One region of the Mycobacterium sp. NGS59 genome, then DNA from elsewhere that is predicted to be linked to it. Evidence: predicted binding sites of a transcription regulator. Region 1 holds the regulator's gene; the other holds the start of a gene.

Region 1 (4,209 bases):
CGCGAACTACTCCGCAGCGGTGGCGGCGAAGCGACGGTCTCCGGGCCCGCCGACACCCGGCTGGCCGTGCTAAACGCCATAGGGGCCGACGAACGCAGCGCCACCTGAATCACGGCCGTCGACGTTGAGGTCTCAGGACTGTCGGCGCAACGTCGCGGACAGGTGGTGCTGGAGGCGTTGGCCGACAGCGGCCATGCGCAGCGAGTAGGACAGCTCGTTGCCGTCGACCCGGACCGACCGGGCCAGTGCCGACACTTCTTTGGCAGTCGGGGTCATTCCGACATCGGTTGTGGCCAAGTCGATTTCGACGACGCCGTCGCGCACCGAGTAGCTGCCGCCTTCGATCTCGGTGATGCCGCTGGGATGGGCAACCACCAGTTCCAGGTGGCCCTGTCGCGGCACTCGAAGATAGCCCGTCTCGGCGTGCAGCGGTTTGCCGTCGGCGACGGCTTTCGTTTTCTGTCCATAGCTCAGGAAAGGCTTGCCCACGTGGGAGAAGACGACCTCTTCGAAGTATTCGAACGACTCGATGGTCGGGTACTCCCCCGCCCCACGCCCCGCCCAGGTACCCAGCAGCGGCGCCAGCGCAGCGACGTCGGGATGAAGTTGGGCGGCCATCGGTCGGAAGACGCCGTTCAGCCCGGGGCCGATACGTTGCGGTGCGCGCGCAGCGCCTCGATCTCGCGTTCGAAATCGTCGGCTGAGGAAAAGGACCGGTACACCGAGGCGAAGCGCAGGTAGGCGACTTCGTCGAGTTCGCGCAACGGACCCAGGATGGCCAGCCCGACCTCATGGCTGGGGACCTCCGGCCCGGCGGCCCGCACCGCGTCTTCCACCTGTTGGGCGAGCAGGTTCAGCGCGTCGTCGTCGACCTGGCGCCCCTGGCAGGCGCGGCGCACACCACTGATCACTTTCTCCCGGCTGAACGGCTCGGTGACGCCGCTGCGCTTGACCACTGCGAGCACCGCGGTCTCGACGGTGGTGAAGCGGCGTCCGCATTCCGGACACGACCGGCGACGGCGAATTGCCTGGCCTTCATCGGTTTCCCGGGAGTCAATGACCCGGGAATCGGGATGCCGGCAGAAAGGGCAGTGCAATGGCCGCTCCTTTGCCACGCCGTGACGTCCGGATAACAGAACACCCCGAGAGTACCCGCGCGACCTGCCGAGCCCGGGTTGCGGCCGGTCAGCCGACCGGTGCGATCAGGGTCTGGCCTGCGGTCACCGCGCTGGAGTCCAGCGCGTTGAGGTCACGGATGCGTTCGACGACGTCGCGCACGGGTGCGCCCGGCGCCACGCGGACCGCGAGATCCTGCAGAGACTCGCCCGGCTCGACCCGCACCACCGCCAGCGCGGCGGGCACCTGCGGCGCCGCCTCGACCGATTCGCCGTGGACCATGCTGCCGAAGTTGGCCATCAGCCCTAACCAGAGGGTGATGACACCGGCGGCCAGGGCCAGCCCGATCGTGGTTGCCACACTGACCGGCCGTCTGCGGTGGACAACGGTCGACCTCGCGACACCGGTGCCGTAGTAGCGCATCGGCGCGCCCGCCGGGCGCGACGGGCCCGGCCTGTTCGACCGTGGCTGACCGGACCGATAGGAGGGAAACTCGCGAATCGGCCTGTTCAGAGGCCTGTTCAACGGGCTCTGCGCGTTGCTGGCGCGATGCGGACCCGCGTAGATGAGTGTCATGCCGTTTCCCTCCGGTCGACTACTTATCGCTCGTGTGTTCGACACTAGTCGCTCATGTGTTCGACAACCGAACATTTGAGCGAGCGTGTCGCACGAGCAAAACCGTAGACCTCACCACCGACAAGTTTTTTGTCGGTGCAACCAGCTGGTGACTTTCAGATACCCGGTACGCGCCGAAGTTACACACTTGTGATTCATTTTGTTTCCGCAGATCGGCGGCCCTCGACGGCGCGACGACACGCCGGTCGAACACATGTTTGATTCTTGGACGGAGTGGGGTTACATTCAGTGCCATGAGCGACAGCAACGACACCCCGGCCGATGCGACGCTGACTGACCGACAGCGAACAATCCTGGACGTCATCCGCGCGTCGGTGACCACCCGCGGATATCCGCCGAGCATCCGGGAGATCGGTGATGCCGTCGGTCTGACGTCGACGTCCTCGGTGGCACACCAACTGCGCACCCTGGAGCGCAAGGGCTACTTGCGGCGGGACCCGAACCGCCCGCGTGCTGTCGACGTGCGCAGCGCCGACGACACGGTGACGCCTCCGCTCACCGATGTAGCGGGTTCGGATGCGTTGCCGGAGCCGACTTTCGTCCCAGTGCTGGGACGCATCGCCGCCGGCGGGCCGATCCTGGCCGAGGAGGCCGTCGAGGACGTCTTCCCCCTACCCCGCGAGCTGGTCGGCGAAGGGACGCTGTTCCTGCTCAAGGTCGTCGGTGAGTCCATGGTCGAAGCCGCCATCTGCGATGGGGACTGGGTGGTGGTGCGCCAGCAGAACGTCGCCGACAACGGCGACATCGTCGCGGCGATGATCGACGGCGAGGCCACCGTCAAGACATTCAAGCGGGCCGGCGGTCAGGTGTGGCTGATGCCGCACAACCCGGCATTCGACCCGATTCCCGGCAACGACGCGATCGTGCTGGGCAAGGTGGTCACCGTCATCCGCAAGGTGTAGCCGCCGGCGTCAGTCGGCCCGGACGAAACCGTTGGCGCGCGCGGCGTCCTCGTTGGCGAACCAGATCTCGGCCAGTGTGTCGTGATAGAGCGCGCTGTTGGGCGTGTAATACAGACCGAACCGGGCGCTGGCCTTGATCGGATAGCCGTCCGGGGCCCGGTAGGGGTCGTCGTCGAGCGGCAGGTGGATCGTCGGACGCACCGCGGCGCTGCCGGCCGGTGCCGCCGCCGGCGCCTCGGCCTGCGGAGCCGCTCCGAACGGCGTGCCGGCTTCGGCGGCGTAGCCGGCCGGGTCCGCGGCCGCATGCCGTCCCGTTCTCGCCTCGGGCACCGGATCGGTGTCCGGTGGCGACGCCAGGTCGGGTGACTCGCCTTCCGCGTCGTCCCTGAGTTCGTCTTGCGGGTAGCGGGCCCCCGCATATTCGTCGAGGTATGGCTCGTCCGGCTCGATTTCCGGGATCTCCGGAACTTCCGGGATTTCCGGCTCTTCCCGGGAGTGCGGCACTTCGGGGACGTCCGCGTCCGGCACGTACGTCGGTGGCGCCGAGAGTTCGGGCACGTAGTCCTCCGGCCCTACCCGTTCCGGAACCCGCGGCTCCTCCTCGAAAGGTTCCCCGTAGCCCTCGTGCGACACCACCGGGATGGGCGTGGTGCCCACCGCGTCGGGGTCCTCGTCGTACTCCTCATACGAGGACGAGTCGTAGCTCTCGTCGGCATCGTGGGTGAATTCGTCGTCGTCGGCGTCCTGCTCGACCGGGAGGACCGCCGTCGCCCCACCCCGGGACCAGCTGACCCGGGCTCCCGAGCCGGCGTCGGGATGGTCCTCGACGTGCTGGTCGTGCTCGTCGGCCGGGGGGAACCGCTCAGAACCGTAATCGATGTCCTCGCGCGGCCAGCGCCCTTCCGCGCCGGGGTCATAGTCCACACCGGCGTTGCGGTCCGGGTCCGGGTCGAAGACGGGTGCATCGGGACCCGCGGCGCGGCGCCTGCGCAGACCCAACACCACCAACACGCACATCAGGACCAGCAACAGCACCGGCACGGCCGCGATCAGCCACCACCAGTGGAAGGTGAACTTCTTGCCCGCCGGGGGTGAGGCCGAATTGCTGGGCTGATTCTGTCCCGAAACCTGGAGTCCGGACAGCAGCGGCGCCAGATTCGCCGGATCGGTGCTGAAGGTGTTCTTGGCGCGGTTCCAGGAGATCTTGCCGCCGGTGAACTTCTGCGACACCACGTCACCGTCCACCGTCTGGTCAGCCACCGGCGCACCGAGTTTGCCGGTGGCGCCCTTGAGCTTGTCCCACGCGGCCTTCATGGCCCCGCGCACGACGAAGGCGCCGTGGTCGGGGGTCCAGAAGATCACCGGCTTGTCCGCCGCGGAGAACGTCGCGACGCGGCTGGCTGGAGTGATCCCGCCGTCTGCCTCGTTGGCGACGGGGAAGCCCAGATCGCTGCTGACCGGCCCGCCCAGCGCCTCATACTTCTGCAGGATCGGTCCCTCGACGGCGTTGGCGCCGGTCGCCGGGCTGAAGAAGATCTTGCCGCCGTTGAAGTCC
Region 2 (4,209 bases), on a different contig from region 1:
AGATGTGTCCACGCCAGCGCGGTCGCCACCCGGCCGCGCGGGGTGCGGGCTACCATGCCCGCCCGCACCAGAAACGGCTCGCACACCTCCTCGACGGTGGCGGCCTCCTCCCCCACCGCGACCGCCAGGGTCGACACCCCTACCGGACCGCCGCCGAAACTGCGGGTCAGCGCCGACAACACCGCTCGGTCCAGCCGGTCGAGGCCGAGTTCGTCCACGTCGTAGACCTCCAGGGCAGCCTTGGCCACGTCGCGGGTGATGATGCCGTCGGCGCGCACCTCGGCGTAGTCACGGACCCGGCGCAGCAACCGGTTGGCGATCCGCGGCGTCCCGCGCGAGCGGCGCGCGATCTCGGCACCGGCCTCGGCACCCAGCTCGATGCCCAAGATGCCCGCTGAGCGCGCCAGCACCCGCTCCAACTCGGCGGGCTCGTAGAAGTCCATGTGCGCGGTGAAGCCGAACCGGTCGCGCAGCGGGCCGGTCAGCGCGCCGGAACGGGTGGTCGCGCCGACCAGGGTGAAGGGTGCGACCTCGAGCGGAATGGACGTCGCCCCGGGCCCCTTCCCGACGACGACGTCGACCCGGAAGTCCTCCATCGCCAGGTACAGCATCTCCTCGGCGGGCCGGGCGATCCGGTGGATCTCGTCGATGAACAGCACGTCGTGTTCGACCAGGTTGGACAGCATCGCGGCCAGGTCACCGGCGCGTTCCAGGGCGGGGCCCGACGTGACCCGCAGCGAGGATCCCAGCTCGGCGGCGATGATCATCGCCAACGACGTCTTGCCCAGGCCCGGTGGCCCGGACAGCAGGATGTGGTCCGGGGTGCCGCCGCGGTTCTTGGCGCCCTCGATGACCAGTTGCAACTGCTCGCGGACCCGGGGCTGGCCGATGAATTCGCGCAGCGACCGCGGCCGCAGGCTGCCGTCGATGTCGCCCTCGCCGACCGCCAGCGACGGCGAGACGTCGCGCTCGTCGAAATCGTCGTCGCTCATTTGGCCTTGCCCAGCAGCGACAACGCGGCCCGCAGCGCGGTCGACGTCGTCGCCTCCCGGTTGTCGGCCAGCACCTTGTCGGTGGCTTCCTCGGCCTGTTTGACCGCGAACCCGAGGCCCACCAACGCCTCGACCACCGGCCCCCGCACCGCGTGGCCGTTCACCGCCGGCGCTGCACCCGTCCCCGCGATCACACCGACCTTGTCGCGCAGTTCGAGCACCATCCGTTCGGCGCCGCGCTTGCCGATGCCGGGCACCCGGGTCAGCGCGGCGACGTCGCCGTCGGCCAGCGCCTGCCGCAGCGCCGCCGCGTCGTGCACGGCCAGCGTCGCCATCGCCAGCCTCGGACCCACCCCGGACACCGACAGCAGCGTCTGGAACAGGTCCCGGGTCTCGACGTCGCAGAAGCCGTAGAGCGTCATCGAATCTTCGCGGACGATCATCGCGGTGATCAGCCGCGCTTCGGTGCCTGCGCGCAGCGTGGCCAGCGTCGAGGGGGTCGCGTTCACCCGATACCCGACGCCGGCCGCCTCTATCACCGCGTGATCGAGCGCCACCTCGAGCACGTCGCCGCGGACCGAGGCGATCATCGTGCCGCCTTCAGCTTGGCCAGGTATTTGTTGCGGTGCTGCGCCGCCTGCGCCTGCGCGGCGGCCAGCCGTTCCAGCGTCGGCGCACGCCAACAGTGGCAGATGGCCAACGCCAGTGCGTCGGCGGCGTCGGCCGGGGTCGGTTTGGCTTGCAGCGCAAGGATTCTGGTGACCATGGCGGTCACCTGCGCCTTGTCGGCGGCACCGTTGCCGGTGACCGCGGCTTTGACCTCACTGGGCGTGTGGAAGTGCACGTCGATGTCGCGCTTGGCCGCTGCCAGGGCGATCACGCCGCCGGCCTGCGCGGTGCCCATCACCGTCGACACGTTGTGCTGGGAGAACACCCGCTCGATGGCCAACACGTCCGGTCGGTGGGTGTCCAGCCAGTGATCGACTGCGTCGCTGATGGCCAGCAGCCTGCGGTGCAGTGGCTCGCCCGACGGCGTCCGCACCACGTCGACGTCCAAAGCGGTGATCTGGCGGCCGCGACCGCTTTCCACCAACGACAATCCGCACCGCGTCAAGCCGGGATCCACACCCATCACCCGCACCGCAGCTCCCTACTTCCTACCGAACAGCTGTTCGATAGCCTAGCCCGGCGGTCCGACATCGCCCGGTAGGGACACGCGCCGATGAACTAGGTTGAGCCCGGTGCCGCTTCATCAGCTCGCTGTTGCGCCGGCCGACGTGTCCGGGACCCGACTGGCGTTGGCGCTGAACGCGGCCGCGCCACGCCCGCTGGCCAGCTGTCGACTGGAACACCCTCACGGCGGCACGCTGTCGCTCGGAGTGCTGGGTGCTTCGCATGTCGTCGTCGTCGAGCACGGCGCGGGACGATTCTCCGAACAGGTTTCCTGCCTCACGAGCGGCGAGCTGCCCGAACGTTCCGATGCGCCCGGCTACCGGCTGCAAGCACGCACCGACGAGTACGACGAGTCCGCTTTCCGCACGCTGGCAACTCACTTGCGCGAACGGTGCGAGATTGACGACGGCTGGCTGGGTGGGGTGTTTCCCGGCGACGACGCCGCGCTGACCGCATTGGCCGCCGAGCCCGACGGCACCGGCTGGCGCTGGCAGACCTGGCATCTCTACCCGACGGAGTCCGGCGGTGTCGTGGTACGGACCGCCAGCCGCTGGCATCCGTGAGGGTTACTCCGCGTCGAGCGCGGCCAGCACCTCGTCGGACAGGTCGACGTTGGTCCAGACGTTCTGCACGTCGTCGCTGTCTTCCAGCGCGTCGACCAGCTTGAACACCTTGCGGGCGCCGTCGGCGTCGACGGGCACGCTGACCGACGGCTGGAAGCTGGCCTCGGCGGATTCGTAGTCGATGCCGGCCTCTTGCAGCGCGGAGCGCACCGCGACCAGGTCGGTCGGCTCGGAGATCACCTCGAAGCTCTCGCCCAGGTCGTTGACGTCCTCGGCGCCCGCGTCGAGCACCGCGGTCAGCACGTCGTCCTCGGTCAGACCGTTCTTCTCCAGCGTCACAACGCCCTTGCGGGAGAACAGATAAGACACCGAGCCGGGGTCGGCCATGGTGCCGCCGTTGCGGGTCACCGCCACCCGGACCTCGCCGGCCGCGCGGTTGCGGTTGTCGGTCAGGCACTCGATCAGCACAGCGACGCCGTTGGGTCCGTACCCCTCGTACATGATCGTCTGGTAGTCGGCGCCGCCGGCTTCCTCACCGGCACCGCGCTTGCGGGCGCGTTCGATGTTGTCGTTGGGCACCGAGGTTTTCTTCGCCTTCTGGATGGCGTCGTACAACGTCGGGTTACCGGCCGGGTCGCCGCCGCCGGTACGGGCCGCGACCTCGATGTTCTTGATCAGCCGGGCAAACTCTTTGCCGCGGCGGGCGTCTTTGACGGCCTTTTGGTGCTTGGTGGTGGCCCACTTGGAATGGCCGCTCATCGGTGTGACTTACCTCTTTCGCTTCGAAAAGTTCGCCTGACGAGTCTACGTGCCGCCCAATTCACCGGGCTTGATCCACCTCCATTGGGTCGACCACCACGAAACCGCGTCGGGCAGTCTGTCGCTGACGGCGCGCACCACACCCGGCCACCACTCACGGTGATAGTCGTCACCAGACAGCCAACCACCCGGCGCGATTTTGGGCTGCCACGCATCGATGTCGGCGACGACGCTGTCATAGTCGTGTCGGGCATCGAGATGGGCCCAGGCCACCGAACCGTCTGCGAAGAATTCGGCGGCTGCCACGGAATCGCTGATGATCAGCTGGATTGTCTCGGCAAGCCCGCAGTCGATGATGTTGCGGTGTAGTAGCCCCGCGAAGGTCCCGCCGCCGTGCCGGACCGCGGGTCCATGCGCATCGGTGTTGTCGCGTCCTTCCGGACCGCTGCCGCGTGCGGTGTCCACTCCGACGATGGCGATGTCGCGACCCGCCTCGCGCACCACCTCGCCCAGCGAGCAGATGCTCTGCCCCAGATAGCACCCCACCTCGACAAACCGGCTCCCATCGGGAAAATGCGCAACGGCTTCCTCCTGGTGACGACGCCACTGGAACCAGCCGGGAATATCCCGCCAGGAGTGGACGGGCCGATCGAACGCATTTGCCGACGCCATGATCCGAACTTAGCCGCGGCCCTGGACCATCTCGACGAACATCTGGTGCA

Evidence for each region. Region 1 encodes LexA, which represses DNA repair genes until DNA is damaged. Its sites were predicted from a motif close to CGAACANNTGTTCG; they were not measured.
Region 2: the regulator LexA is predicted to act here: its motif matches at 2,154-2,167, upstream of ruvC (crossover junction endodeoxyribonuclease RuvC).

The regions. Positions count from the first base shown of each region.
Region 1 is NZ_JCALCN010000004.1:40,840-45,048, forward strand. It holds gene AC5Y46_RS06745 (alpha/beta fold hydrolase) at 1-108, shown strand, start outside; gene AC5Y46_RS06750 (peroxynitrite isomerase) at 133-618, opposite strand; gene nrdR (transcriptional regulator NrdR) at 636-1,097, opposite strand; gene AC5Y46_RS06760 (LysM peptidoglycan-binding domain-containing protein) at 1,186-1,692, opposite strand; gene lexA (transcriptional repressor LexA) at 1,986-2,654, shown strand; gene AC5Y46_RS06770 (LGFP repeat-containing protein) at 2,664-4,209, opposite strand, start outside.
Region 2 is NZ_JCALCN010000023.1:48,736-52,944, reverse strand. It holds gene ruvB (Holliday junction branch migration DNA helicase RuvB) at 1-992, opposite strand, end outside; gene ruvA (Holliday junction branch migration protein RuvA) at 989-1,582, opposite strand; gene ruvC (crossover junction endodeoxyribonuclease RuvC) at 1,579-2,133, opposite strand; gene AC5Y46_RS21115 (DUF2617 family protein) at 2,234-2,728, shown strand; gene AC5Y46_RS21110 (YebC/PmpR family DNA-binding transcriptional regulator) at 2,732-3,487, opposite strand; gene AC5Y46_RS21105 (class I SAM-dependent methyltransferase) at 3,533-4,159, opposite strand; gene pdxT (pyridoxal 5'-phosphate synthase glutaminase subunit PdxT) at 4,169-4,209, opposite strand, start outside.